Regions from separate parts of the Acetobacter oryzoeni genome, predicted to be linked through region 1. Evidence: predicted binding sites of a transcription regulator. Region 1 holds the regulator's gene; the other holds the start of a gene.

Region 1 (15,456 bases):
TTCGGCAGGACAGGGGGGAACTGCGCCAAGTATGGGTGCAAGTTCTGGAATGCCAACTGCTGGGGGCACTTCTGCTGTGCCAGCACCATCTGTTTCTGCAGGGCATCAGCCGCCGCCGTTGCGTATGGTGAGTGGTGGGCAAAGCATTTCTGCTGCCGTGCCAGTGGCGGCTCCGGTGCCTACGCCATCTGTTGAGGCGCAAACTCTCCCTCATCCGCGTACATGGCGAGAAGCCGTGGCTTTGGTGAAGGACCAGAAAGAAGCCATCCTGCACGGGCAGCTTCGGCATGCAGCACATCTGGTGTCCTTTGCGCCGGGGCATATTGTGTTGCGGTTTGAGCAGCACGTGCCTGCAGGCGCTGCGCAAGAACTGCGCAAAGTATTGGACCGTGCCACAGGTATGTCTTGGCGGGTCGGCCTTTCGGAAGAAGAAGGCGAACCTACGCTAGATGCGCAAGGTGCTGAGATCATCCAGTTTCGGCGTAAGGAAGCTGAAGCGCATCCACTGGTAAAAGCCATTCTCAAGTTTTTCCCGGATGCGGAATTGGGCGAAGTGCGCGATCACGGTTTGGATGATTACGGCCTACCGCCAGAAGAACCTGTGCCCGAGCTGCTTTTTGCACCGCTGGATGCAGAGTTTCTGGATGATGATGAACGGCCCTATGATCCGGGCATGTCTCCAGACTGACTCCGGTGAGCAGGTAATGCACGCCCCTCAGGCTGTGTGGTGTGACATATAGCAACAGGCTGCCAAAGACAGGGCAGTTTTGAGAATAAAGGGATAGTTGATGAAAAATCTTGCCTCATTGATGAAGCAGGCTACGCAGATGCAGTCCAAAATGGAAGCAATGCAAAGCACGCTGGAAGCCATGAACATTGAAGGTTCAGCCGGCGCAGGCATGGTGCAGGTTGTGCTGAGTGGCAAAGGGGACATGCGCTCCATTAAAATTGATCCCAAACTGGCTGATCCGGAAGAAATGGAAATGCTGCAGGATCTGATCGTGGCCGCCTGTGCAGATGCGCGCAAAAAGCTGGATGAAAAAGCGGCAGAAGAAATGCAGAAAGTGACAGGTGGCCTCAACCTGCCGCCCGGCATGAAACTGCCGTTCTGATACAGCGGAACGAGTAACAGAATTGTCCGGTATGGGTGGGCAGGAAATAGAGCAGCTTATCCGGCTTTTGGGCCGGTTGCCGGGGTTTGGCCCGCGTTCTGCGCGCAGGGTTGCATTGTATTTGCTCAAGGAGCCGCAAACCCGGCTTGCGCCTTTGGCGCACGCAATGGAGCGGGCAGGCAATGCCATAAAAACCTGCTCATCCTGCGGTAATCTGGATACGATAGATCCATGCCATATCTGCTCTGATCCTTTGCGAGATCAGGGCTTGATCTGTGTTGTGGAAACAGTGGGTGATCTGTGGGCGCTGGAGCGGGCAGGTGTGCACCGTGGTGTGTATCAGGTTCTAGGTGGCACACTCTCTCCATTGGCGGGAATTGGGCCGGAAGATCTGGACGTAGCCCCGCTGTTTGAAAAGCTGAACAAAGGCACGGTGCGCGAAATTATTCTGGCACTAGGTGCAACGGTGGAAGGTGCCACCACCATGCATTGGCTGATGGATCAGCTTGCGCCTTATGGTGGTGTAACTGTCAGCCGTGTTGCGCAAGGCGTGCCCATGGGTGGGGCGCTGGATGTGCTGGATGATGGCACTCTGGCCGCAGCACTGGGTGCCCGGCGCCCAGCATGACGATAAAGGAGGCTGATACGATGCCACTGGATGGTTTTCCCATTTCGGCGGTCATTCCCCGTCGTGCGTTAGTGACGGGCGGAGGGGCTCGGCTTGGACGTGCCATAGCTTTGGAGTTGGCTCAGGCTGGCTTTGATGTGGCAATTCACTATCGCTCAGGCCAGGAAGATGCGCAGGAAACTGCAGCCGCCATTAACGCATGCGGGCAGAAAAGCTGCCTGTTGCAAGCAGATCTGGCGCGCGAAGAAGGGGTGGAACCTCTGGTCGAACAGGCGTCGGCTGCCTTGGGTGGGCCGCTGGGTGTGCTGGTCAACAATGCCTCTACGTTTGAGCGGGATGAATGGCATAATGCCACGCGAGAAAGCTGGATGGCGCACCTAAAACCCAACCTGCGTGCCCCATTTGTGCTGATGCAGCATTTTGCCAAGGCGCTACCAGAAACGGCGCAAGGTATGGTGTTGAATATGCTGGATGAGCGCGTGTGGTCTCTTACACCGCATTTTGTCAGCTATACGGTGTCTAAAAGCGCTTTGTGGACGTTAACACAGACAATGGCGCTGGCTCTGGCTCCTAAAGGTATACGTGTGAACGCCATAGGGCCCGGGCCGGCATTGCCAAGTACGCGGCAGACAGAAGAACAGTTTGCCCGGCAATGTGCCTCTGTGCCTTTGGGGCATGGCACATCGCCTCAGGAAGTTGCGCGCGCCGCACTGGCGCTGTTGGCTTTACCCTCTGTAACAGGGCAGATGCTGGCGCTGGATGGTGGGCAGCATTTACAATGGTCTCCGGCGTTGCCAGCCGGTGTTGTATTGGAAGAATAGAAAATGGCTGTTTTTGCTCCGTGGGCGGATCAGCCGCCTTTGCGCCGCCTGTTTATCCGCAACATGATTCTGGATGCCAATATTGGCGTTTTTCCGCACGAACAGGGGGTGTCGCAGCGTATTCGCGTATCCGTTTCATTCGGGGTGGATGACCGCACAGATCTGGAAATTGGTGCGGATGATCTGAGCCGTACCGTTTCCTACGAGCAGGTGGTCGTGCTGGTGCGTCAGATTGTGGCAGAAGGGCATGTCAGGCTGGTGGAAACGCTGGCAGAACGTATTGCTGCCGGTGTGCTGGCGGATAACCGCGTGAAAGTGGTGCGGGTACGAATTGAAAAGCTGGATGTTTTTGAAGAAATCGAAGCCGTTGGTGTGGAAATAGAAAGACGTTCAACACCTGCGTAAAAATTTGATGAGATCTTCATAAAAAAAGCCCGCCATAAGGCGGGCTTTTTCTTTGCCGTGTTTATGGCAGCAGATCAGGAATCGTGTTCGTCCGAATCGGTGCTGACATCAATATCAGAGCTGATGTCATCATCATCATCGTCATCCAGATCGGCGGTATCTTCCAGCACGTCATCGGCATCTGTATCTGCATCTGTATCCAGATCAATGTCGTCTTCGCTGGGTTTCTTGGCGGGTGCCGCTGTTGCCGGGGTGTTGGACAGGGTGTCAGAACTCCGGCGCAAACGGGGCACCAGTGGGGGCTGTTCCGTGCCACATTTGGGGCATACGGCTGGAGTGCGGTTGAGATCATAAAAATGGGCACCGCAGGAGACGCAGACGCGTTTGGTGCCGAGATCGGGCTGAGACATCTTGCTACCTGTCGATCCTGAGCAGTCAGATTGGGGGGCACAGATGCCCCGGAAAGAAGGCTGATACCTTCCCGCAACGCGAGATGGAATCGAACCAGACTATAAGGCGACGCCAAATGCCATTGTGTTTTGTGTCCTGTCAAACCCGACTTGCAGAACAAATGCATTTTCTGGCAGCAGAAAGCAGTTTTTATGGTTTCTGGCGGATTGACTTGCCGCCCCACACGCCGGAATGAACAAGGTATGACACAGCAGACCACATCTTCCACCCGCCCGTTACGGGTTTCTCGCGCTCAAGCTCCTCTTTCTGGCTCCATCCGCGTGCCGGGAGATAAGTCTATCAGCCATCGTGCCCTTATGTTTGCATCCCTTGCCAAGGGCACCACGCATATTTCTGGCCTGTTGGAAGGCGAGGATGTGCTGTGCACAGCCGCAGCCATGCGTGCTTTGGGGGCAGATGCCGTGCAGGAAGGGCCGGGCCAGTGGCGCGTAAGCGGGCCAGGTGTTGGGCAGCTTAAAGAGCCCGATAACGTGCTGGATATGGGCAATTCAGGCACAGCAGCCCGTCTGTTGTCTGGCATTTTGGCCAGCCATGGCATGACATCTGTGATGACAGGGGATGCAAGCCTCCGCCGCAGGCCCATGAAGCGCGTTATGGACCCGCTGGCCGGAACAGGTGCCACATTCCTTGCGCGTGAGGGTGGCCGTCTGCCCATGGCTATTCGTGGTTTGGCAGACCCCAAGCCGCTGGATTATCGCCTTCCCGTTGCCTCTGCGCAGGTTAAATCCGCCGTATTGCTGGCGGGGTTGAATGCAGTTGGAGAAACGCGCGTAGAAGAGCCGGTTGCTACGCGTGATCACACAGAAAATATGTTGCGCCATTTTGGGGCAGAAGTTTCTGTAGAAAAAACGCCAGATGGTGGCCGAATCATTCGTTTGCAGGGGCGCCCCAACCTTGTGGCGCGTGATGTTGCCGTGCCGGGTGATCCCTCATCCGCAGCTTTCCCACTTGTTGCGGCGCTGCTGGTGGCTGGGTCTGACATCACCATTTTTGGGGTGGGGCTCAACCCATTGCGCACCGGGTTGTTTACTACATTGCAGGAAATGGGTGCGCAGCTTGAAATCCTGAATGCACGCACAGAAGGCGGAGAACCTGTAGGGGATTTGCGTGTGCGTGCGTCTGCTCTCAAGGGCGTGGAAGTGCCGCCAGAACGTGCACCTTCCATGATTGATGAATATCCGGTGTTGGCAGTTGCCGCAGCTTACGCATCTGGCGTTTCACGCTTTTGCGGGGTTGAAGAACTGCGGGTGAAGGAGAGCGACCGTTTAGCTGCAACCGTAGCGCTGCTGGAAAACAACGGCGTTCGCACTGCTGTGGAAGGGAATGATATGATTGTGTACGGCACGGCAGGTCATATCCCCGGCGGCGGCAAGGTGGAAACTCACATGGATCATCGTCTGGCTATGAGTGCTTCTGTTATGGGCCTTGTGGCTGAAAAACCTGTGGAAATTGATGATACCTCTTTTATCGAAACCAGCTTTCCGCAGTATCTGGATCTGATGAACAGCATTGGCGCGGGGTTTGTAGCATGACACGAGGCGGCCCAGTTATCGCAGTGGATGGCCCAGCCGCCGCAGGTAAAGGCACGTTGGCGCGCAGGTTGGCAGAAGCTTTGCATCTGCCGTATCTGGATACAGGTTTGCTCTACCGTGCTGTTGGGCGCTTGGCGTTGGATGCTGGGCAGGATCCGGCTTCTCCTGCGCAGGAATTTGCGTCCCGCTTACTGCCCACCGATTTGGAAAGACCAGATTTACGCACACCCGTAGTGGCACAGGCTGCCAGCAAGGTGGCGGCACAGCCAGAAGTGCGCGCTGCTTTGGTGGAAACGCAGCGCCGGTTCGCGCAGGAAAAAGGGGCCGTGCTGGATGGGCGCGATATTGGCACCGCCATTTTTCCAGATGCAGACGTAAAGCTGTTTATTACAGCATCCCCCAGCACACGGGCTTTGCGCCGCTTCTTACAGCTTGGTGGAGACCGCAATGCCCCTGATGCACCAACGCGTATAGCAGAACTGGAAGAGTCCCTACGTGCGCGAGATGATGCAGATGCCGGGCGTGCATCTGCCCCTATGCTTGTGGCGGATGACGCATATGTGATTGAAACAGATGAACTGGAAGCAGATGCCGTTTTGGCAAAAGCATTGCAGATTGTAAGAGAACGACTCGCTGGAATCTCAGAATAAAAATTCTGCGGAATTGTGTTACAGTGGTAACGTAATGCCGTTTTTCTGGCGGTTTTCAGGCTGTGCACGGGTGGTTTGTATTGACAAGCGGCCTGTACACAGTGTCTGTGCATGATCAAACACTGCGTACCATGCAGGTTTGTTTTTATTTTGATTTGAGGCTTGGCAAAAAGGCTACAGGGGATGGCCCCTATAGACATGCCAAGTAAGCCGTGCCGCATAATGCGGGGCGCAGGAATAGCTTGCTTGCCCATTGCAGGCGGGCCCAAGGTTAACAGTTACACATGGCTTCAGCCACAACCCAGACTGCGGACCATTTCCGCGGTGAAGATTTTGCAACCCTTCTGGACGAAACCCTTGGCCGGGACACGGGCTTTGATGGCTCCGTTGTTCGTGGCCGCGTTGTTCGTCTGACCGATGATTACGCTATCGTTGATGTCGGCCTGAAAAGCGAAGGCCGCGTTGCTCTGCGTGAATTTGCACCACAGGGTGTAAAGCCGGAAGTTAAGCCCGGCGATATCGTTGAACTGTATGTTGAACGGTATGAAGACCGCGACGGCAGCATTGTGCTTTCCCGTGAAAAGGCACGTCGTGAAGAAGCTTGGACAAGCCTGGAAAAGGCTTTCGAAGCCAATCACCGCGTCAACGGCACCATTTATGGCCGTGTGAAGGGTGGCTTCACGGTTGATCTGGGTGGCGCCATGGCGTTCCTGCCCGGCAGCCAGGTAGATATCCGCCCTGTGCGTGATGTTAGCCCGCTGATGGGTGTGCCCCAGCCGTTCCAGATTCTGAAAATGGATCGCGCTCGTGGCAACATCGTTGTGTCCCGTCGTGCCGTTCTGGAAGAAACGCGTGCTGAACAGCGTAGCGAACTGATCCAGGGCCTGACGGAAGGCATGATTCTGGATGGCGTGGTCAAGAACATCACCGATTACGGTGCGTTCGTTGATCTGGGCGGCGTTGACGGCCTGCTGCATGTGACCGACATTGCTTGGAAGCGCATCAACCATCCGTCCGAAGCTCTGCAGATCGGCCAGCCGGTGCGCGTGCAGGTTATCCGCTTCAACCCGGAAACGCAGCGTATCTCCCTTGGCATGAAGCAGCTTGAAGCTGATCCGTGGGAAAATGTTGCCCTGAAGTACCCGCCGGGTGCACGCTTCACGGGCCGCGTGACCAACATCACCGATTACGGCGCATTTGTTGAGCTGGAACCGGGTGTTGAAGGTCTGGTGCACGTGTCTGAAATGTCCTGGACGAAAAAGAACGTCCATCCGGGCAAGATCGTCGCTACTTCTCAGGAAGTGGACGTGATGGTTCTGGATGTTGACAGCGCCAAGCGCCGCATTTCTCTGGGCCTCAAGCAGGTTCAGCGCAACCCGTGGGAGCAGTTCGCGGAAGAGCACAAAGTTGGCTCCACCGTAGAAGGCGAAATCCGCAACATCACCGAGTTCGGCCTGTTCATCGGTCTGTCTGCAGACATCGACGGCATGGTTCACATGTCCGACCTGTCTTGGGACGAACCGGGCGAAGAAGCCATGAAGCACTACGAAAAGGGCCAGGTTGTCAAAGCCAAGGTTCTGGACGTGGATGTGGAAAAAGAACGTATCTCTCTGGGCATCAAGCAGCTTCAGGAAGATCCGGCAGCCGATGCGCTTGCCAGCGTTCAGAAGGGCTCCATCGTAACCTGCACCGTGACCGCTGTTCAGACGAACGGTATCGAAGTGAAGGTTGATGACGTTCTGACCGGCTTCATCCGTCGCGCTGAACTGGCCCGTGATAAGGCAGAACAGCGTCCGGAACGCTTTGCTGTTGGCGAACGCGTGGATGCGAAGATCATCTCTGTTGATCGTGCAGCCCGCAAGCTGGCCCTGACCATCAAGGGTCGTGAAGTGGAAGAAGACAAGCAGGCCATCAACGAATACGGCTCTGCTGATAGCGGCGCTTCCCTGGGTGATATCCTGGGTGCAGCTATCCGTCGTCGTAACACAGACGGCGAAGACTAATTGTTCAGCCATAAAGGGGCGGTCTGACTGCTCCTTTATGTTTTTTGAGCATTACGTTTTAAGAAAATGGCGTCGGTTTCCGGCGCCATTTTTTTGTGTTGCGCTGTGTTGTGATGAAAGGGCTGGGCAGAAAACACCCGGATATCTGCCAATCTGTGCCACACTGTGTTTCAGATTCATCCAAGAACTGGAGACACAACGGAATGGTGCGCCGGAACATAACGCTGAATCAGAAGCCGTTTAGCCCCACACGTAGCTCCAAACTGGCGCGGCGGCATCTGCTTGTGGCTGGTGGTGCGGGGGTAGGTCTGGCGCTCGCCAAATCTGTGCGTGCTACTCCAAGCGCTATTGTGCAAACCGGGGTGCATGGAGATCAGGGTTACGAATCTGCCGGGTCATTCGAGATTGTGGCAGAGTTTTATGGGCCGGGGCCATCGGGCATTGTGGTGACGGATAATGGCCGTGTTTTTGTAGGCTTTCCACGGCATGCCATTAACCATAAAGGGGCCACGCTGGCGGAATTGGTGAATGGCCATCTTGTTCCGTGGCCAAGTGCTGCACTGAGCATGCCATCAGATATCCCTCCGGCAGAACGTTTGCTTTCCATTCACGGTATGACACAGGATACGCGCGGTTTTATCTGGGCAATTGATGATGGCAAATTGGCCGGATTACCTTTGCAGCCGGGTGCTGCAAAAATTGTCTGCTTTGATCCTGCTGCCAATAAGTTGGTGCGTTCTATCGTTCTAAAAGCTCCAGCTTTGTTGCCTGACAGCCATATGAATGATTTGCGGGTGGACCTTACGCATGGAGCGGAAGGAATTGTTTACGTAACCGATAGTTCCTTCGGCCACAGTCCGGCTTTGGTGGTGGTAGATATTGCTACAGGTCAGCAACGGCGCGTGTTGGGGAAACATTCCTCTACACAGGCAGAGGCTGGTTTTATGGCTGTGGTGGAAGGATTGCCGCTTAAATACGATCCCGCGCAAAAACCCAAATTTGTGACCGGCGGGGTGGATGGCATTACCTTAAGCCCGGATTCCAGCCGCGTATTTTATTCCCCTCTTACCAGTCGCCGCTTGTACAGCCTGCCTACGGCCGTGTTGTCAGATATGTCTGCCTCAGAAAGTGCGTTGGCTGCCGCCGTAAAGGATGAAGGAGAAAAAGGTGTGGCGGATGGTCTGGCAACAGATGCTCAAGGGCGCATTTACACCACCAATTTTGAGCATGATTCCATTTTTCGCCGCAATACGGATGGTTCCATGGAACTCATGGTGCATGATCCGCGGATTCTTTCTCCAGACGGTATTTTTTGCACGCACACCCATGTGTATTGCACACTGGGGCAGTGGAACCGTCTTGCGGGCTTTCATGATGGTACGGATGAGCGCCAACCACCTTATTTGCTCATTCGCTTCCCCATTCAGGGGCCACCTGTCAGTTCCGCAGAACCGGCAGGTGGTTAGTGTGTAGGCAGTTAGGTTTTTAGCTCAGGCACGCGTTTTTAAAGGCCTCAAAGGCGCGGGCGCGGTGGCTGATGGCGTTTTTTTCTGCATCAGTCATTTCAGCAAATGTGCGGGCTTCGCCATCGGGGGCAAAAATCGGATCATATCCGTGGCCCTGTGTGCCTCGTGGTGGCCAGACAATCTGGCCATCTATGCGGCCTTCAAAGCTTTCTGTACGGCCATCAGGCAAAGCCAGACACAGCACGCAAATAAACCATGCGTTGCGTTTGCCTTGCCCAATTTCTTTTTCAATACGCGCCATGGCCCCAGCAAAATCTTTGTTCGGGCCAGCCCAGCGCGCAGAATAAATGCCGGGTGCGCCATCCAGTGCGGCCACACATAGCCCAGAATCATCGGCTAGTGCGGGCAGGTTGGCGGCTTTGGCGGCGGCTAAGGCCTTAATGGCGGCATTGCCTGCAAAGGTGGTTGCCGTTTCTTCTGGCTCTGGCAAGTTTAACTCACCAGCAGAAACAACCTTGATGCCAAAATCAGCCAGCAGAGTGGCAAATTCTGCCAGCTTGCCAGCATTGTGCGTGGCAAGCACAAGGGTGCTGCCACGCTCCAGTTTTATGGTGTTCATGCGCGCTTTTTTTCTGCAGCTTCCACGGCAGCCATCTGGGCTTCAAACAGCTCGGTTACACCCTTGCGTGCGAGTGCAAACAGGTTGTCAAACGCATCTTCCGTAAATGGTGCGCTTTCTGCTGTGCCCTGAATTTCCACAATGCGACGGTCTGCTGTCAGCACAAAGTTGGTATCAGCAGAAGCAGAGCTATCTTCCACGTAATCCAGATCCAGCACAGCGCCTTCAGTTGTCAGCCCGCAGGAAACGGCAGCAACCTGCCCGCGCAGTGGCAGGCGTGGCAGTACATTGGTGGCGACCAGTTTGCCAAGAGCCAGACGCAGCGCCACCCATGCGCCTGTAATGGAAGCGCAGCGCGTACCACCATCAGCGTTCAGCACATCACAATCCAGCGTAATGCTCATTTCACCCAGAGCGTCCAGATCTGTGACGGCTCGGAGGGAGCGGCCAATAAGGCGCTGGATTTCCTGCGTGCGGCCAGACTGTTTGCCCTTGGCAGCTTCGCGGTTGCCGCGTGTGTGGGTGGCGCGGGGTAGCATGCCGTATTCTGCCGTAACCCAGCCTGTACCTTTGCCACGCAAAAAAGGCGGCACGCGGTTTTCTACGCTGGCAGTGCACAGTACTTCCGTGCCGCCAACGCGAATAAGGGCAGAGCCTTCAGCGTGGTGGGCAAAGCCTGTTTCAATGGTAATCGGGCGCATCTGGTCTGGCTGGCGGCCTGAAGGGCGCATGGAAAGCTCCTTGGTAAAATAAGATGTCTGGCGCGTATGGTGCGCTTTTGTCGGCAGTAAAACTGCGCGAATAAGGTATATAAAGGCTATCCGGGATTTATGGATATGCGAAGGAGCCCTTGTGTCATGAAGCGTGGTTTGCTGCCAGTAAAAGCTGCTCTGCCTCCGGGGCTGAATGCGCGGTCTGCGGCTATTCTGCGTGAAGTGGTGGAAGAATATGTAGCGAGTGGGGAACCCGTTGGCTCCCGCACTGTGTCTCACAGGCTTGGGCTGCCGCTTTCTCCGGCCACAATACGCAATATCATGGCATCCCTTACAGAAGCCGGGCTGCTGTTTTCCCCCCATACATCTGCCGGGCGGTTGCCTACAGAAAAAGGGTTGCGGCTGTTTGTAGATGGCCTGTTGCAGTTTGGCGCGCTCTCGGAAGAAGACCAGCGGGTCATCGGCCAATCGCTGGAGGCCAAAGGGCGCTCACTGCAAGATACGCTTACAGAGGCTTCATCTCTTTTGGCGGGCATGTCCGATGCAGCCGGGCTGGTGGTGGCGCCCAAAGGGGATGGTGGCATCAAGCACATTGAGTTTGTGGCGTTAGGCAGCAATCGCGCACTGGTTATTCTGGTGGGTGCAGATGGGCATGTTGAAAACCGTGTTATCGAAACACCGCCCGGTATGCCGCCTTCTGCCTTGGTGGAGGCAGCAAATTACCTGAATGCACGGGCCATGGGGGCATCTCTGCCAGATTTACGCACGCGCGTAAGCTCTGAAATGACGGAAGACCGAAGTATTCTGAATGGTCTTACAGCAGAGGTGGTGGAAAGCGGCCTTGCCATTTGGGATGGTGGCGGAGACGGGCTGGGGGGCACCCTGATTGTGCGCGGGCAGTCTCGTTTATTGGCCGATGTAGATGGGCAGGACAGGCTACTGGCCATTCAAACACTGTTTGACCGGCTGGAAGCGCAGGAAACCATGTTGCGCCTGTTGGAGTTGGTAGAGAACTCTGAAGGGGTGCGCATTTTTATTGGTGCAGAAAGCGGGTTGTTTGGGGCTACGGGTATGTCTGTTGTTATGGCGCCTGCCCGTAATGAGGCGAACCGGATAGTAGGGGCTATCGGGGTTATTGGCCCCACCCGTATCAATTATGGGCGTATTGTACCGGTGGTGGATTATACAGCCCGCCTGCTGGGTGACATGTTGGGTTAGCACTGTTTGTAGATGTGGTCGGAATTCGGCCATGATTTTTATTACAATGCGCAAACAGGGCAGACGATTATGTGTGAGAATGGTAAAGGGCCTGTATGACAAGCGCTCCGTCTTCTGGTGATCAGGGTTCATCTTCCAGCCATTCTCAGGGCAGGTCTCCGCAAAATCGCAGGCCCGATCTACGCCGCCCGCGCTTTCGCCAATGGCGGAAGGTGCTTGGGGCAACGGCTGCGTTGGCGTTGGTTGGCACCACGGGTGCTGTGGTTCTGCTGTGGTCCCAATACGAAGGGATTGTGGCGGATCTGCCTACGGTAGAGGGCTTGCGCTCCTATCAGCCGCCAGTCATGAGCCGCCTTTATGCCGGAGATGATCAGCTTATTGCCGAACTGGCGAATGAGCGGCGTATTTTTGTGCCTATTAGTGCCGTGCCCGATAAGGTCAAAAATGCATTTGTGGCGGCAGAAGACCAGAAATTCTGGACACACAAAGGGGTGGACCCAGTTGCCATTGCGCGTGCTGGCCTTACGGATTTAACGCGCGGCAAAGGCAAGCGGCCTATTGGGGCATCCACCATCACGCAGCAGGTGGCGCGTATCATGCTGCTGGGCAGCAACGCGGTGTCTTTCCGGCGTAAGGCTAAGGAAGCCTTTTTGGCCATGCGGGTGGAGCAGGTTCTGCCCAAAGACAAGATTCTGGAAATCTACCTGAACGAAATTTATCTGGGCAGCGGCGCATATGGTATTGCCGCAGCATCCCAGACCTATTTCAACAAGCCGCTTGATCAACTGGATGATGCAGAGGCCGCATTTTTAGCGGCGCTGCCTAAATCTCCCACTAATTATAACCCTGTACGCTTCCCCGATGCAGCTCGAGGGCGCAGAAACTGGGTGCTGGAACGTATGGCCGATATTGGGGCCATTACGCATGATGCCGCGCGCGTAGCAGAAGCCCAGCCGTTGACCACTCGCAGCTTTACGCGCCCCGGCCCGGCACCGGGTGCAGAATGGTTTGCGGAAGAAGTGCGCCGCGAGTTGATGGAGCGTTACGGCCAAGACGTGACCATGCAGGGCGGGTTGGATGTTCACACCAGTTTGGATCTGCCGCTCCAGCGCAATGCTCAGGATATTTTGCGCCAAGGGCTGATGGCGTATGATCGGGCACATCGTGGCTGGCGTGGGCCAGTGCATCATCTCTCCGATATCGGGACATCCACCTCTACAGCAGAATGGGTACAGGCTTTACAGGGTGTTCCGGTGCCTGCGGGTATGCTTGACCAGTGGCGTTTGGCTGTTGTGCTGGATGCAAAGGGGCAAGTGGGCTGGCTTGAAGGCAGCGTCGTGCGGCGGAACAATGCGTCCCAAAGTGGAGGCGAGCCTCGTACAGGTGTCGTGCAGGCCAAGGATATGGCATGGGCACGACGCTTTAAGCCATTGCGTGCCGGTGATGTGGTGATGGTGCAACCGCAGGCCGAAGGTGGGCACGTTGCCCTCATGCAGGTGCCTGTGGTGGAAGGCGCCATTGTAACCATGAATGCACGCACGGGCCGGGTTCTGGCTCTTGTGGGTGGGTGGTCTTTTCAGGCTTCGCAGTTTGATCGCGCAACACAGGCGCTGCGTCAGCCGGGGTCTTCTTTCAAGCCATTTGTTTATCTGGATGCCATGGAGCAGGGGATTTCCCCTTCCCAGAAGTTTGATGACTCCCCTGTTTCTTACGGAGCATGGCACCCCAATAACTATGAAAAAGATTTTTGGGGCCCCACCACTCTGCATGATGCCCTGCGTGAATCGCGCAATCTGGTTACCATTCGCTTGGCGGCCCATCTGGGCATGAAAACCGTGGCGGATATGGCAACCAACCTTGGGTTGGTGGATTCCATGCCGCATGTGCTCCCCGCAGCATTGGGGGCCGTGGAAACCACAGTGCTGAAGGAAGCCGGAGCCTATGCCTCGCTTGCGGCAGGTGGGCGTAAGGTGACGCCAACACTGGTGGACGATGTGCAGGACCGTGAAGGCCACGTTATCTGGCGGCCGGAGGGGCTGGCGTTGACCACAGCTTCCGCACAACCTGATACGAACACCAATGGTGGGCAGGCGGCAGACCAACCAGCGGCTGATGCCGTGTTCCCCGATGCACCATCGGATCAGAAACCCGCAGATGCAGGAAAACCAACACCTACCCCGGCTTCTGTAGAGCAGCCCATTGTCATGCCGGGGCAGAATGATGTGCCTGCCTTGCATGATAGCCGGCAGCAAGTGGCATCCGCCCAAAGTGCGTTCCAGATTACCACCATGTTGCAGGATGTTATCCGGCGCGGCACGGGTGTGCGAGCTGGAACGGGTATAGATGTGCCGATTGCGGGCAAAACCGGCACCAGCCAGAACTTTAATGATGCGTGGTTTGCTGGATATACTCCAGATATCGTAACTGTCGTGTGGATCGGATTTGATACGCCTCAGTCCCTCGGTAAAAATGAAACTGGGGGCGCCATTGCTGGTCCCTTGTGGAACAAGGTGATGAAAACCGCCTTGGATGGTTATCCACGGCAGGATTTTGTACCCCCCGCGGGCATTACACTTGTGCAGTATGATACGGGCAGGGGCGTGGCCATAGATGCCTTTAAGGAAGGGCAGGTGCCGGGGCTGAGTGCAAACCTTTCAAGCAACGTAAACCCACAGGAACTGACAGCCGCAGATACAGGTGCTGAAAACATGCCTGATTCTGAAAGTGATATGGCTGCTGAAGGTTCTGGAGGCGGCCAATCTGGAGAGCATGCTCCTTCTGGTAATGGTGGTTCGTCTGGTTCTGCAGCACCTTCTGCACCAGCCGGGGGTGACATTGGTATGGGTGGCCTTTATTGAGGGCCAACACCACATTGTCTTTTTTGACATGATAGAAAAATATGGAGAATCGGCCTGATGTCTGCCGAGACTGAAGCCCTTAACGACCAGATCAAGCAGTCAGTGGCACTGCTGAGGAGGCATCTTTAACTGGGATGTCGCCCAGGAAAGACTCGCTGAACTGAATAATCGGGCAGAAGATCCCGATCTGTGGAATGATTCAGACGCTGCGCAAAAAATGATGCGTGAGCGCACCCTTCTGGCCAACCAGATTGAAGGTGTGGAAGCGCTTGAAACCAATGTGCGCGACACCAGCGAACTGATTGAACTGGCAGAAGCTGAAGGAGATGCAGATTTAGTGGCCGAAGGTATGGCCACGCTGCGTGATCTGGCGGAAGAAGCCAAACGGCGTGAAACAGAAAGCCTGCTTTCTGGGGAAGCGGACAGCAATGACTGCTACCTGGAAGTAAACGCAGGTGCCGGGGGTACGGAAGCGCAGGATTGGACAGAAATGCTGCTGCGTATGTACACCCGCTGGGCAGAGGCGCATGGCTACAAGGTCACGCTGATGGAAAGCTCGGAAGGGGAACAGGCGGGCCTGAAATCTGCTACCATTCTTGTTTCCGGCCCCAATGCCTATGGCTGGCTGAAAACAGAAGCGGGTGTGCATCGCCTAGTGCGTATTTCACCGTTTGATGCCGCAGCGCGCCGCCAGACATCCTTTGCATCTGTTTGGGTGTATCCCGTTATTGATGATTCCATTGAAATCGAAATCAATGACGCAGATCTGAAGGTAGATACCTTTAGGGCATCTGGTGCTGGTGGGCAGCACGTTAACAAAACGGATTCCGCTATCCGTATTACGCATATGCCCACAGGCATTGTTGTGGCCTGTCAGACAGACCGTTCTCAGCACCGTAACCGTGCAACGGCCATGCAGATGTTGCGTGCACGTTTGTACGAGGCAGAGTTGCAGAAGCG
Region 2 (15,456 bases), 1.0 Mb from region 1:
AAGTGCAGAAATTCATCCTTGCGTGAAAGGTAAAATCCACAAATGCCGTAGTTCCCGTAGGCATCGGCAACTTTTACATAGCCAACATCTGTATCAAAATCGGCTTCCACTTCTTCTCTAAAGCGCAGGCGTGCTTCTTCAATATCTTCTGGCCACCGGTTCTTGGTGAAATTGAGCTGGTTTGTCCGGTTCACAAGATCATGAATACGCGGGAACTCGGCTTCAATATCGGAATGGAAGCTGACGCGAATATCGCTTTTACGCAAGAAAGCTTCATTATCGCCGTCAGTGGCAGCCATATCCTTGTGCTTAGATTCCAGAACCTGATAGCGCTTGAGGCGGCTATGCTCTGGGTCTGGTTTGCCTTTAAATCGTGGATTATCCAGCAAGGTTTCCAGAACATCGGGTTCAGCCACGTTAAGTTCTGGCACAAAATGCTTGGCTTCGTTCAGATTTGTAACGTTATCATCAATGAACATCACTGTTTCTGGGCGAAGCTGGATTTTTTCGATAATGTCCTTAACCAGCGGTCCTTTTGGGCCCCATGAAATACGTGGGAAAACAAAATCGTCCCATATACCAAGCTGTTCTAGGCGCGCCTTAACGTCCTCAAACGTATTGCGTGAGCAAATGGCATTTACAATGCCTCGGCCATTTAATGTTTTTACAATATCAATATTGCGCTGAATGGGGGAGATTTCCCCTTCAGAGAGAGTGCCTTTCCAGAAGGTGTCATCCAAATCCCAGATAACAAGCCGAATGCCTTCTTCCTTTGCCTGAGTAGAAGAAGACGCATGATCTTTTTTAGCAGAACTAGGCTTCTTGGGCGCGGGAGCTGGAGCAGTAGATTTCTTAGGCTGTGCCGAAATAGCTGGTTTAGGCTCTACCGGAAGGGAGGGAGCAGGGAGTTCGCTCATTAAAACAAGCTGAGGCGGAATGTTTGCTTTTTCTGCCTGAAGCGCGAAGAAAACCCCCCATTTCGGATCGTTATGAGGAAAACTGATCAGGGTAATAGAGTCCTGATTGTTAAATATTCCTTCAAATTTCCAGATCATTTTCCCATGGATATCGAAAATCTCTAAAAGATCTCCAGTCAATTTCCATGAATGTTCGTTGGTATGTGTGTAATCTTTGATGAGACCATCAGATCCAAATCGAAGAGAAGTCGTGAGAGGGGGATGGTTAAGAGGTCCCCAAGTCCATGCTGTGGATTCAAGTAATGCTTTGGTTACCTTAAAATCAACTGCCACGGTTACCTCTCATCTAAACTAATTTCTTCATATTATCGATATTACAATTAGTATACTGTAATTCAGTAGAGACCGAAAGTTGCAAAAAAAAACTGCCCTCTTTTCAGAGAGCAGTTTTCTTGAAACTGGTGATACGGCAAGTTTATTGCCGTATCGATGGGTTGAAAGGACTTAGAAGTCCATGCCACCCATACCACCCATGTCAGGGCCGCCAGCCGGAGCAGCTTTCTTTTCCGGGCGTTCAGCAACCATGGCTTCCGTGGTGATCAGCAGGCCAGCAACAGATGCTGCGTCCTGCAGAGCCGTGCGGACAACCTTGGCCGGGTCGATAATACCGGCTTCAACCAGGTTCTTGTATTCGCCAGCCTGAGCGTCGAACCCGAAGTTGTAGTCGCTGTTTTCCAGCACCTTGTTTGCAATCACAGCACCGTCTTCACCAGCGTTGTGAGCGATCTGGCGCAGAGGAGCCTGCAGAGCGCGGCGGATGATGTCCCCACCAACGCGCTGGTCATCGTTGTGGTAGTGCAGGCCTTCCAGCTTCAGCGTAGCGCGGGCTAGAGCCGTGCCACCACCCGGAACAATGCCTTCTTCCACAGCAGCGCGGGTTGCATGCAGGGCATCGTCAACGCGGTCTTTGCGTTCTTTTACTTCCACTTCGGTGGAACCACCAACGCGGATCACGGCAACGCCGCCAGCCAGTTTGGCCAGACGTTCCTGCAGTTTTTCGCGGTCGTAGTCGGAAGAGGTTTCTTCGATCTGTGCACGGATCTGCTTGACGCGACCCTTGATGTCATCGGCTTTGCCAGCACCATCAACAATGGTGGTGTTTTCTTTGTCGATGTGCACCTTCTTGGCGGTGCCAAGCATGTTCAGGGTAACGGTTTCCAGCTTGATGCCCAGATCTTCGCTGATGACCTGACCACCCGTAAGGATAGCAATGTCTTCCAGCATAGCTTTGCGGCGATCACCAAAGCCCGGAGCCTTAACAGCAGCAATTTTCAGGCCACCACGCAGCTTGTTGACAACCAGAGTTGCCAGAGCTTCACCGTCAACGTCTTCTGCAATGATCAGCAGCGGACGGCCGGACTGAACAACAGATTCCAGCAGCGGCAGCATGGGCTGCAGGGAAGACAGCTTCTTTTCATGGATCAGGATGTAGGGGTTTTCCAGATCTGCTGTCATCTTTTCCGGGTTCGTCACGAAGTACGGAGAGATGTAGCCGCGGTCAAACTGCATGCCTTCAACAACATCCAGTTCTGTCTGGAAGTGCTTGGCTTCTTCAACCGTGATCACGCCTTCGGAGCCAACTTTCTGCATGGCTTCGGAGATCATCTGACCGATTTCAGATTCACCGTTTGCAGAAATCGTACCAACCTGAGCGGTTTCCGCCGGGGTGGTCACTTTCTTGGCGTTCTTCTTCAGCTCTTCGATAACAACGGCAACAGCCTTGTCGATCCCGCGCTTCAGATCCATCGGGTTCATGCCAGCAGCAACTGCCTTATGGCCTTCACGCACAATAGCCTGAGCCAGAACCGTAGCCGTTGTGGTGCCGTCACCAGCAATGTCATTGGTTTTGGATGCTACTTCACGCAGCATCTGAGCGCCCATGTTTTCGAACTTGTCAGCCAGTTCGATTTCCTTGGCAACGGAAACACCGTCCTTGGTAATGCGGGGAGCACCAAAGCTCTTGTCCAGCACCACGTTACGGCCTTTGGGGCCCAGCGTTACTTTTACAGCGTCAGCCAGAATATCCACACCGCGCAGCATGCGCTGGCGTGCGTCTGCACCAAACTTTACGTCTTTGGCAGCCATTGAATTTCTCCTGTGAAGATCGTTCTGAAATTAAAATGCGGATCAGCGCAAAATTAGGCGGTTACCACGCCCATGATGTCGCTTTCCTTCATGATCAGCAGCTCTTCGCCGTCGATCTTCACTTCCGTGCCGGACCATTTGCCGAACAGGACGCGGTCACCAGCCTTAACATCAAGCGCCACAATCTGGCCCTGTTCATTCCGGGCACCCGGACCAACAGCAATCACTTCGCCTTCCATAGGCTTTTCCTGAGCTGTGTCAGGAATAATGATCCCGCCAGCGGTCTTCTGTTCGCCTTCGAGGCGACGGACAACTACCCGGTCGTGTAAGGGACGAAACTTCGTCATTATGGATCGCTCCACATTCATTTTTGGGATGGTGCCCTTAACAGAAAGCAGCCCCATCCGCTTTGTCGCGCGTAACATAACGCCGCGTTACGTTAGCACTCCCACCCCGGGAGTGCCAGAAAAGGAGATAGGTCTGCCCAAAGGCAGAGTCAAGGAATGTGGATAAAGTTTCTTTTTGCTGTAACCTGAGAGCACATAGGAGGTGCTCATATGGGTCATATCACAACACTTCAGGCTGCGGACGGACATGAGTTTTCCGCATGGGAAACCGAAGGTAGCCATCATCCTTACACACTTGTGGTGCTTCAGGAAATTTTTGGTGTGAACCACCATATCCGGCAGGTATGCGAAAACTTTGCCAAGGCAGGATTCCACGTGATTGCGCCGGCCTTGTTTGACCGCGTACAGCGTGGGGCGGAACTGGATTATTCCGCAGAAGGCGTGAAAGAGGGCCTGGCATTGCGGGCGCAGATCCCGCTTGCCAAAACATTACTGGATATTCAGGCTGCCGCCTCAGTGCTCAAGCCTCGTAAAGTCGGCATTATCGGTTATTGCTGGGGTGGTACACTGGCTTGGGAAGCTGCATGCAGAACAGATGATTTTGCGGCTGCTGTTGGCTGGTATGGGGGCGGTATTGCCGCCAGCCGGAACGAGACTCCGCGCTGCCCGGTACAGCTCCATTTTGGTGAACAGGATGCAAGTATCCCGCATACCGATATTGCAGCTATTCGGCAGGCGCATCCGGAAGTTGAACTTTACGTGTACGACGATGCAGGGCACGGATTTGGTTGTTCGGAAAGAAGCTCTTTTAATGCCAAAGCTTATCAGGAAGCGCAGGAACGCAGCATTGATTTCCTGAAAAGCAACATGAATCCGTAGGCCTATTTCCCTGTCCTAGCTGTGGTCGGTTAGCGAATTATGATTGACAATTGCGGCTGGTCATGGGGGGATGGGGTATATCCTGAACCGCACACGGTGTGCAGCAGGACAAAACGTTGAGAAGAACAAGGACTATCCCGCTCATGCCGACCGGTACAGTAAAATGGTTTAACGCCACCAAGGGTTATGGCTTTATTGCCCCAGATGATGGCGGTAAAGATGTGTTCGTGCATATTACCGCAGTACAGGCAGCGGGTTTGCGTGGCCTGAATGACGGACAGAAAGTTTCTTTCGATCTGGTTGAAGAACGCGGCAAGCAGGCTGCAACCAATCTGAAAGTAGATTGATTTTTCAGGCAGGGCCGATCAGTTTTGATCGGCCCTTTCTGTATCTGCCAAAAAGGCAGCAAGTTCTCGTGCTGTATCAGCTAACCCAAGGCGGCGAACTTCCACCCCTTCGGGAAAAGCACTGAGCAAGCGGGTAGGGGTGCGTCTGTCTAACAAGACAAAGACCCCGCGATCAGACTGACGGCGAATAAGCCGACCAAAGGCCTGGCGTAACCGCAGGCGTGCAATCCGTTCATCAAAAGATTTCGGGTCACCTCCAGAAAGGTGAATCCGGCGTTCACGATGCAGAATATCTGGCCGGGGCCACGGCACACGCTCAAAGGCCACCAGCCGTAGCGCATTTCCGGGCACATCCACGCCATCGCGCATGGCATCCGTGCCTAGCAGGCAGGCGTGTTCTTCTGTCCGAAAAATATCGACCAGCGTATTGTTGTCCATCGCATCTACATGCTGGGCGTAAAGCGGTAGACCGTTTTCTTCCAATGTAGGCGCAATACGATCGTACACACCGCGCAAGCGGGAAATGGCCGTAAATAGCCCCAAGCCCCCACCGCCAGAGGCTAAGAAAAGCGTGCGGAATGCGGCTGCCAGATCAACAATGCTGCTGTTGTCTATGTCCGTTACAATATAGGCGCGCGTCTGGCGGGCATAATCAAACGGGCTGGCCAGACTGGCACGCAGAGGAGGTGAGGGAAAGTGATTAGCCCCGGTGCGTGCCTCGGCGGCTTCCCATGCCTGTTCTGCGTTATCGCTATCTGGTTCGTTCGTTTGCTGGTCACGCAAGGTGGCTGATGTAATCAACATACCCTGTGCAGGTATGGCCATGATGCCAGCAAACGGAATGGTGGGGTCTAACCAATGGCGATAAAGGCCCACATCCTGCTCCCCCATGCGCTGTTTTTCGCGCCGCTCAACCCGGATAAAGTGCACGTGGGAAGGTGTGGTATCGGGCTCAGGGGGTGTGTCCAGAGCGCTCAGCATGGCAATCCACGCATCTAGCCGAGAGATAGCTCTGCGGCGTAAGGCGCGCGTCATGGCCTCTATGCGCCCGCGAGTTGTGGAATCCAGCGTTTCGGCATCTTCTTCCAGGCGTGCGTGCAGGCGCTCCACTAAGGTGCGCAAAGGTTCAACAAGACGTGTTAAGGCGCGGGCCAAAAGATGCCCAGTTTCTGCCAAGTCTGGCATCAAAGGGTGCAGATCACATTCAAGGGCAGCATAAACGTGCTGTTTTCCGCCTTCCTGTGTTCTGGCAAAAGCCTGCTGCCGCAGGAGCCGTAGAAAAACTTCTGTAGGATTTTCCAAAACCGGCTGAGGGGCTTCTGGTTCAAGTGGAAACAGCCCGATATCTTCTGGGGGTTCTGGCGGCGGTAGTTCATCCGCCTGCTCTTGCCCTAATCGTGAAGACCAGCCGGGGGCGGGAAGGGCCGTTGCTGCCATAAGCGCCGCTTCCAAGGGTGTTTCCAGTTTAGGATGGCCAATAACCAGATCATCCAAACGGCGCTTTAAGCCGCGCGCGCGGGAACGCCTGCCTTCTGCCCCCAGCAGCCAACGCCGTAGCTCGGCGGCCTCCAGCCCTGAAAGTTCAGCAGAAAAGGCGCTATCTGCGGCATCGGCCAGATGATGGCCTTCATCAAATACATAGCGGGATGGGGCAGAGGGATCATCCGTTTCATCTGCATCATCACTCATACCTGCCTGCGCGTAAGCAGCCTGCGCCATAACAAGAGCATGGTTGGCAATAACCAGATCAGCTTCACGCGCGCGGCGGATAGAATGTTCAACAAAGCAATTCTGATAATGGGCACACGCGCCGTGAATACACTCGCCGCGCCTGTCTGCCACGCCTATCAGATTCCCTTGGCCGAACAGATCACCAAACCAGCCGGGCAGGTCTCCGCCAAACAGATCTCCATCTGCGGTGGCCAAGCCCCAGCGGGCCAGCATGATAAGGGCGATGGTAATACCAGCCGGGCGAGAGGCCGCAGTGTTAACGGCTTCTTCCATGTTCAGCAGGCACAAATAATTTTCCCGCCCCTTGCGCAGCACAACGCGTTGCCGGTGTGTGGCCTGATCTGGGTAGAGCCTACGGGTTTCCTGCTCAATTTGCCGTTGTAGGTGGCGTGTATAGGTGCTGACCCAAACAGCCCCCTTGTTCCGTTCTGCCCAAAGGCTGGCGGGAGCAATGTAGCCTAAGGTTTTGCCAGTTCCTGTGCCAGCCTCTGCCAGCACAATGGCGGGGTCTCCACGCACATTGCGTGGCTCAAACGCTCCTGTAGCAACTGATGCGAAGTCGGCTTGTCCGGCGCGGATTTCGGCATCCTCGCCCAGCATTTTGGTAAGCTGCTCGCGTGCCTCTACGGGGGAAATGGGGTGAGATGCTGGGGGAGGGGGAAGAGGTGTCTCCTCCCATTTTGGCAAAAAACGCCAGATACGCAGAGCATCCCCTGGCTGAAGCATTGTCTCGGGTAATCTGCCTTGTGGGGTGAGTTTGTCATGCAGCCCCAAGGTTTCGGCAACTGTACCGCTCCAAATCCATCCAGCTTGGCCCAACCTTACAGTGAGAGCAGCAAGATGTTCTGCTGTTGCGCCGTTGTTCTGGCGTGCCAGATTGGTAAGGAGAAGAGAAAGAAGGCGAGGCAGAAGATCAGCCTCTGCCGCGCCTATGTCTTCATCCTGCATCCCCAAGGCCAGTGCCAAACCGCGTGGGGTAGGGGCTACAGGTGTGGCAGGGTGCACAAAGGCAAACAGTTCTAGCAGATCCAGCCATGGCGCAGGTTGCCCCGGAGGCGGCAGATCTAACCGCCGCGCCAATGCTGGCGCATGAATAACAAGCGGGCTAGGCATGTTTTGCAGGTTTTGCCTAACATCCTGCGCAGACAAATGGAGAACCTCTCCATCTTCCGTAAGAAGGGAATAGGCTCCCTTATATGCAGCCAGTGCTGGGGCATCGTAAGCGGAGGGGAAGGATGTCTGCATGATAAATACTAGATGATCCATTCCGGCGCGGAATGCCAGAGCTAGAAATCAAAAAGCAACATATGAAGAACAAAAAAGCCCACCTCACTTTAATGAGGCAGGCTTTTTGAAAGCTAATATGGAGCAGAAGAGTTAGTTGCCGTCTTTAAGGCTATCTGCCACCACTTCCAGAAGTTTGCTGTGCAGGTTGCCGTTGCCAGCAACAATCATGACATCATCAGGCAGATCATCCAGATCAACGCCTGCGGGGTCTGTTGCCTGGCCGCCGGCTTCACGCACGATAAGGGCACCGGCAGCGCAATCCCACGGTTTGATGCCGAATTCCCAATACCCTTCGTAACGTCCGGCAGCTACCCATGCCAGATCAAGCGCTGCGGCACCAAAGCGGCGCACACCAGCAACACGCGGCATAAGGGCACCCAGCACGCGTGCAAACGGCAGGCGCATACGTGCAGGCACCTTGGCGAACGGAATGCCTGTGGCAAACAGGGATTCCTGCATGTCACGCCGTGCGGATACACGGATACGCCGTTCGTTCAGATAAGCGCCGGTGCCTTTTTCTGCCCAGAACATTTCACCTGCTGCCGGGTTATAAACCAGCCCTGCGGCCAGTTCGATACGCCCATCTGGCAGGCGGCGCTGCAAGCCAATGGAAATAGCCCAATGCGGAATGCCGTGCAGGAAGTTGGTGGTGCCATCCAGCGGGTCTACCACCCAACGCCATGTCCAGTTATCGCTGCCGGATTTGCCGGATTCTTCCATGAAGAAGGCATAGCCGGGGCGGGCGCGTTCCAGCTCTTCCCGCAGGGTCTGTTCTGCGCGTAGATCAGCTTGGGAAACAAAGTCTCCCGGCCCTTTGATGCTGACTTGAAGCTGCTCGACTTCGTTAAAATCGCGCAGGAGACGCTTGGCCGCCTTCTGGGCTGCTGTTTGCATCACCATCATGACGGGGGAGAGACGCATGGCCACTGTAGTTTTGTCCTGCTCTGGAGAGAAAAACGGAAGGGATCAGTCTTTGGCGCGTTCGACGTAGGAACCGTCTTCCGTCCGAACCACAATACGTTCACCCGATTCAATAAAGGGCGGCACCATGGTTTTGACACCATTGGAGAGTTTTGCGGGCTTGTAGGAGGAAGAGGCTGTCTGGCCTTTTACAACCGGGTCAGCTTCCACAACTTCCAGCGTAACCTGCGGCGGCAGATCAATACCAACCGGATCACCTTCAACCAGATGCAGGTTGATGGTCATGTTATCCTGAATGAACGGAGCCTGATCACCCAGCAGATCCACAGGAACTGTCAACTGGTCATAGGTTTCCGGGTCCATCAGAACCAGCAGTTCGCCATCGGTGTAGGAATACAGGTATTCCTTGTCTTCCGTCATCAGGCGTTCAACGCTATCAGCGGTCCGCCAGCGTTCGTTGGTTTTGTTGCCGGTTTTCAGGTCGCGCATTTCAACCTGAATGAATGCTCCGCCCTTGCCGGGGGTGATGATCTGCTGTTTCAGCACCGTCCAGCGGCGGCCATCATGCTCAATCACCTGACCGGCGCGGATCAGGTTTGCCTGCTGTTTCATAATTCGTCCCTGAAAGGAATGTCCATTAAGGATGGGGCTTGTACAAGCCTGACGCCCGAAGAGCAAGTTTACTGCGTTTGATATATCGTGTTTTCTCCCGCTGGACAGGGTGGCCATATCCTGTTTATAAGGCGGCAGGTCCTCAGATGGATGAATTGAGGATGGGTGTCCGAGTGGTTTAAGGAACTGGTCTTGAAAACCAGCGTGCGGGGAACCGTACCGTGGGTTCGAATCCCACCCCATCCGCCAGCACTTTAATTTTATCCCACAAAAACAAGGCACTTTATCCAATGTGTGCCAATCCGTGTTTTGTGTGTGCCAATCTGTTTTTTTTGCTGGCTCCTATTTGCGAAGCCGAGCTAGAAAAAGTGCATAATTTTTGTGAAATACAGCTCAGCTTAAGCAAAGAAGAGCACAGGGAACCTGCAATTTAGATTATACGAGCCATACAGGTTTTGCGGGTATTTGTTTTTAATTGGTTTCTGCGGCTTTTTTCTCGGTAGCCAAGCATCCATGCCGCAGGCAGTGGCGGTGCAAAAATTCAGTCTTGTTGCCCCATGAATTTTCACGCTGCCAAGGTGACCATTTGTGGCCAAGAAGGCGGCATATCAGGCGGGATCTAAACCATCTCATCTTATGTGCTTTCTTTACCTTACGTGTTTGCCAATGGCTTTTGGAAAGCGTGCAGAGGTAAAGGCGTTTAAGGTAAAAATTTATAATTTTCTAGGGCAGTTTCCAATAGCATATACTGTTTATGCAGGTGGAAATTGCCCCGTCTTTGCTTCAGTAAGGGCGCGCTGCATGAGTTTCTTCTCATTCTTTTTAAGGAAGATGGCGCTCCCGATAATAAAGATAAACCCTATAACGCCAACACATGTTCCGACTGTTCCAGACAATTTGGTAATCTGATTGCCCAGTATGTATGTGCCAATAGCATAGCCGCCAGCCCAGCAAGTGCCGCCAAGGGCGTTAAACAGCATAAAGCGTGGCCAGCGCAACTGGCATGCACCCGCCAGCAATGCCACAAACACACGCGCAACAGAGATAAAGCGGCCAAAGAAAACAATGGCATCGCCATGGTGGTGAAACAGATATTCCCCCACCAGGAGGCGATCAGCCGTTAGGCCAATTTTGGCGCCGTGTTTTTGTAAAAGCGGCAGCCCAACATGGCGCCCGATCAGATAGCCCAGATTATCCCCGATAATGGCACCCAGAACTGCGGCTGCAGTAATGCCTTCAATACCCAGATGGTGGGTTTTAAGGCTGTAAAGCGCAGCCGTGATAATGCAGGTTTCCGCCGGTAAGGGCAGGCCCATGCTTTCCATCATAACAATGATGGTGACAATTCCATATCCATAATGCTGCAGCAGATAGTCGAGATGCTCAAGCAGGGGGAATAATCCTTAGAGTGTGTGATGAAAGTAAAAAAGCTGGCAAACCATGATGGAATCCAAAAAAGCGGGCTAGTGGCTTTCGTGCATGGCAAGATTGCACCTTCAGCTATTATGGCTTTTCTGGTAAAGATTTTTAGGTGAACCTAACTCTCTGTAATTTCATGTCTTTTCTGGTTGTTTGATACAAATTCATTACAAGAGTAAGGGGCTGGTGTATAGACTGCCCTGAATTGGAGAAGATGCGCCCTAAAAGTGCGGCGCTTATGAGCTAAGGAACGAACCTATGCATCAGACAGCCCATGCCGAGCCCGCAGCGGCAGCACACGCGCAGATGCCCATTGCAGATGTAGATGTCTGCATTATTGGAGCTGGGCCTGTTGGGGGAACCTTGGCGTGCCATTTGGCGCAGGCAGGTATCAAGGTAGCTGTGGTGGATAAGGCAGATCTGCCCCCCATGGAGGATCCAGACTTTGATGGCCGGGCTTATGCCATTGCTGCTGGGCCAAAAGCGTATCTGGAAGAAGCCGGTGTGTGGGAGGCTCTGCCGCTGCCGTCCTGCCCGATTGAGGATATTCTGGTCACAGATGGTCGGCCGGGTGAGCCTGCATCTCCATTGTTTTTGGAGTTCACGCGTGAAGATGCCAATCAGCCATTTGGGTGGATGATTGAGGCACGTTCTTTGCGCGTGGCGTTAAACGCCAGCCTGCATACTACGCCAGAAATTACGCTGCTGGCCCCGGCTGAAGCCACGATTGTGCGCCGTAAGGAAGGGGCAACAGTAACCCTGCATGATGGGCGCAGCTTTCAGGCAAAGCTGATTGTTGCTGCTGATGGACGCAAAAGCCGTTTGCGGTCTCAGGCCGGTATTCCGCTTACACGCTTGTCTTATGGTCAGACAGCTATTGTTTGCGCCATTGCGCACGAATTTCCGCATGATAACAGCGCGCTTGAGCATTTCTTGCCCGCAGGGCCGTTTGCGCAGTTACCTTTGCCGGGCAATGAAGAACATCCTTACATGTCCGCCATTGTATGGAGCGATCACGATGGCTTGGCAGAGCGTTTTGCTGCCTTGCCGGATGATGTGTTTGCTATGCAGCTTCAGCGCCGGATGGGTAATAATCGCTTGGGGCAGGTGAAGCCTGTGGGGCGGCGCTGGACGTATCCTTTGTCTGCCCAATATGCCCAGCGTTATACAGATACCCGCATGGTTCTGGTTGGAGATGCCGCACATGGTATCCACCCCATAGCCGGGCAGGGGCTTAACTTGGGCTTTCGTGATATTATTGCGCTCAGCAAGATTTTGATTGCGGCACATCAACGCGATAAGGATTTGGGAGCGCCTGAGTTGCTGGCGCGTTATCAGGCGGAATGCCGTCCGGCCAATATGCTTATGCTTGCCGCAACCGATGTGCTGGATAGGCTGTTCAGTAACAATAACCCAGTTTTAAGGTTTGCGCGTGATGTGGGTATTGCGGGCGTGAACCGCTTGCCCGCTTTGCGTAAAGCTTTTGTAAAGCACGCTATGGGATTGTGAAAATGGATGCAGCAACGCATGACGGTGCTCAGGCTGCCGTCAAAGCCAGCCATTTTGATGAAGATAGTTCAATCTGCGCGCCTCAGTTAAACGTTCTGTGGCAGCAGATGACGCAGCAGGCCTGTGTTTGCCATGATCCGTTGGTGAAAGGCTTGTTGGCAACAGGTGTGCGCAGTCATTCAGATTTTTCATCCGCGCTGGCGGCGTTGATCGGGCGCAAGCTGGGGGATCGGTCTGTAGCGTCCGATGCTTTGGCGGAGCTTGTTAAAGAAGGGTTTGATGCAGAGCCGGATATTGTATGCGCTGCTGCTGCCGATCTGCTGGCGATTCGAGAAAGAGACCCGGCTTGCCCAGATTTTGTAACGCCATTTCTGTTCTTTAAAGGCTATCAGGCTGTTCAGACGTACCGGGTAGCCCATTGGCTATGGGCGGAGGGACGGCGCCATCTGGCCTTGCATCTGCAAAGCCGTGCATCAGAACTGTTTGCTGTGGATATTCACCCATCAGCGCGCCTTGGTCGGCGTATTTTGTTTGACCACGGTACAGGCATAGTTGTGGGGGAAACCTGCATTATCGAGGATGATGTTTCCATTTTGCAGAACGTCACCTTGGGCGGGACAGGCAAACATTCAGGAGACAGGCACCCTAAGGTGCGGCGTGGCGTGCTTATTGGTGCGGGCGCCAAGGTTTTGGGGAATATCGAAATTGGTGAGGGCGCTAAAATTGGCGCTGGTTCCATTGTGTTGGAGCCTGTGCCGCCCTTTACAACGGTTGTAGGTAATCCAGCCCGTAAGGTGGGTGTGCGCCATACCGGGCGTATGCCTGCCCTGAATATGGATCAGACTCTTCCACCGATTGACTATATTATCTAAAAAGCAAAAAAGAATTACTGAAGGAAAGTTACGTTTCCTTCAGTAATGTATTTCTTAAAGTAACATAGCGCGTGAAAACTGGCTTATAGGGCGCTTTCGCCAGATTCTTTTGTGCGGATACGCACAGCGCGTGAAATATCACTTACAAAAATCTTGCCATCACCAATTTTGCCAGTGTGCGCTGCTGTAGCAATGGCTTCTACAACCAAGTCTTCCATGTCATCTTTGATAACAATTTCAACCTTGATCTTGGGCAGAAAACTGATGCGATATTCTGCTCCACGGTAGATCTCGGTCTGGCCACGTTGCCGGCCAAAGCCTTTTACTTCAGAAACTGTTAACCCCTGAATACCTAAAGGAGCCAGAGCTTCGCGCACGTCATCAAGTTTAAAAGGCTTGATAATCGCAGTAACCAGTTTCATGCGCTTTTTACTCCAATATAAATGTCCGTCTATTCCGTTTCGATAGTGACATATTAAACCGACTTGCGCTAGGCGAATATTCGATGAGCGAAAATGTGAATGCTCAGCTTTACGGGTAAGGGCTCTCTTTTAATTTTGAGGGCTGCAAAACAGATCAAAATAAGACGCCAAAACCAATATTCACCTTTTCACATTGCGTATGTTGTCTGCACAGGGCATTGATGCCGCAGTTGAGTTCATCTGATGTTTGTACATAAAGCAGGTGATGACCTTATGGCAGGATGGGAGAGTTGCTCGTGCGTATAGCCATGATTGGTGGCGGATATGTTGGACTGGTTTCCGGTGCATGTTTTGCTGAATTTGGGCTGCATGTGGCCGTGGTGGAAACAAATCCAGACCGCCTTTCAGCTTTGCGCGAGGGTCGTATCCCCATTTATGAACCGGGCTTGGATGTGTTGGTTGAAAACAATGCACGCGCCGGACGCCTGACTTTTGGAGATGATATTGCGCAGGCAGTAGCCGGGGCAGAAGCTGTTTTTATTGCCGTAGGCACTCCGCCACGCAATGGAGATGGTGCGGCAGACCTACAATATGTTCATGCTGCAGCCCGTCAGATTGCGCAGGCTCTTACTGGCTATGCTGTTATTGTTACCAAATCTACCGTGCCAGTAGGCAGCAGTCGCAGAATAGCAGAGATTATTCGTACCACGCGGTCGGATCTGGATTTTGATGTAGCGTCTAATCCTGAGTTCCTGCGTGAGGGCAGCGCAATTGATGATTGTATGCGCCCTGATCGGGTTATTATTGGGTTGGATCAAAAACAGCCAGAACGTGCACGCCGGGCAGAAGCCGTTATGCAGCGGGTTTATGAACCGTTGAAGAAGATTGACGCCCCGTTGGTCTTTACCGGTCTGGAAACAGCAGAACTAACCAAATATGCTTCCAACTCCTTTTTGGCCATGAAGATTTCCTTCATTAATGAAATGGCCGATCTGTGTGAAAAATTAGGGGCCAACGTGCAGGAGCTGGCTTACGGCATGGGGCTGGATGACCGCATTGGCAGCCGCTTTTTGAACCCTGGTCCCGGTTATGGTGGTTCCTGTTTCCCCAAAGATACGCTTGCACTTTCCCGTATTGCGCAAGAAGCTCAAAGTGGATGCCGTTTGGTGGAAACCACGGTACAGGTGAACGAAGCCCGTAAAGCAGCCATGGCTGGGCGTATTATTGCGGCATGTGGTGGCTCGGTAAATAATAAGACCGTGGCAGTGCTGGGCCTCACCTTTAAGCCAGAAACAGATGATATGCGGGAATCCGCCTCTATCCCCATTTTACATCGTTTGGCCGAAGCCGGGGCACGTTTGCAGGCTTATGATCCGGTTGGCATGGCTGCAGCCAAACCACTTTTGCCGCCAGAAACGACATATTGTGAAAGCGCGCTAGATGCCGCGCAGGATGCTGATGTTTTGGTGGTTTTGACGGAGTGGGAGCAATTCCGTTCCATTTCACCAGATGCCTTGGCTCAGCGTATGAAAAACAAGATTATTGTAGATTTGCGCAATATTTTTGATCCCGCAGTTATGCGCGATTCTGGTTTTTCATATCTGTCTGTCGGGCGTCCATAACTTTACTTAAAGTCGGATTACGCTTGGAAAGCCGTGGCCTAGTGGAGGTCACGGCTTTTTTTATTGAATCTCTTTTGATTGCGCTTGCATTTTTAAAAGGAACAAATATAGAACATTTAAGAGATGAGGAGGTTTTCATGTCTTTGTCTGAACGTATTGTTTTTCAGCCATTTGTATGGCGTGGCACTAGGTTGGAGGGTGGGGCTGCCATTCTCTGCCGTAACCCGGAAGATGCGCATCGCCGGATAGAAAAAGTGCGGGCGGGTATTCTTTCTGTGGCGGGTGCGCTGGTGGTGCGTATGCAGGTAGATGAAGAAGCTGGTGATTATGGAGAACCAGAATTTCTGGAACGCATTGGCTGTGTTCCAGAAATGGATGAATAAAATATCGTGCTGAATAAATGCCCTATTCCTGTAAACGGCAGAA

The links. Region 1 encodes HrcA, which represses chaperone genes, less so after heat shock. Its sites were predicted from a motif close to GTTNGCACTCNCNNNNNGNGAGTGCNAAC; they were not measured.
Region 2: groES (co-chaperone GroES) is a predicted target of HrcA. The motif match lies at 3,501-3,529, and genes of this name have one in related genera.

What each region holds. Positions count from the first base shown of each region.
Region 1 covers NZ_CP042808.1:94,455-109,910, forward strand. The annotation lists gene EOV40_RS00480 (DNA polymerase III subunit gamma/tau) at 1-688, shown strand, start outside; gene EOV40_RS00485 (YbaB/EbfC family nucleoid-associated protein) at 789-1,112, shown strand; gene recR (recombination mediator RecR) at 1,144-1,740, shown strand; gene EOV40_RS00495 (SDR family oxidoreductase) at 1,761-2,561, shown strand; gene folB (dihydroneopterin aldolase) at 2,565-2,966, shown strand; gene EOV40_RS00505 (TIGR02300 family protein) at 3,041-3,376, opposite strand; gene aroA (3-phosphoshikimate 1-carboxyvinyltransferase) at 3,569-4,969, shown strand; gene cmk ((d)CMP kinase) at 4,966-5,619, shown strand; gene rpsA (30S ribosomal protein S1) at 5,904-7,622, shown strand; gene EOV40_RS00530 (L-dopachrome tautomerase-related protein) at 7,736-9,088, shown strand; gene rdgB (RdgB/HAM1 family non-canonical purine NTP pyrophosphatase) at 9,108-9,707, opposite strand; gene rph (ribonuclease PH) at 9,704-10,438, opposite strand; gene hrcA (heat-inducible transcriptional repressor HrcA) at 10,538-11,638, shown strand; gene EOV40_RS00550 (penicillin-binding protein 1A) at 11,734-14,496, shown strand; one part of gene prfB (peptide chain release factor 2) at 14,554-14,622, shown strand; one part of gene prfB (peptide chain release factor 2) at 14,624-15,456, shown strand, end outside.
Region 2 covers NZ_CP042808.1:1,810,808-1,826,263, reverse strand. The annotation lists gene EOV40_RS08425 (HAD-IIIC family phosphatase) at 1-1,055, opposite strand, end outside; gene groL (chaperonin GroEL) at 1,422-3,062, opposite strand; gene groES (co-chaperone GroES) at 3,116-3,409, opposite strand; gene EOV40_RS08410 (dienelactone hydrolase family protein) at 3,620-4,288, shown strand; gene EOV40_RS08405 (cold-shock protein) at 4,432-4,635, shown strand; gene EOV40_RS08400 (ATP-dependent DNA helicase) at 4,654-7,632, opposite strand; gene EOV40_RS08395 (inositol monophosphatase family protein) at 7,744-8,574, opposite strand; gene efp (elongation factor P) at 8,620-9,186, opposite strand; tRNA gene EOV40_RS08385 (tRNA-Ser) at 9,346-9,435, shown strand; gene EOV40_RS08380 (DedA family protein) at 9,939-10,502, opposite strand; gene EOV40_RS08375 (UbiH/UbiF/VisC/COQ6 family ubiquinone biosynthesis hydroxylase) at 10,864-12,114, shown strand; gene cysE (serine O-acetyltransferase) at 12,117-12,986, shown strand; gene EOV40_RS08365 (P-II family nitrogen regulator) at 13,070-13,408, opposite strand; gene EOV40_RS08360 (UDP-glucose dehydrogenase family protein) at 13,690-15,030, shown strand; gene EOV40_RS08355 (hypothetical protein) at 15,168-15,413, shown strand.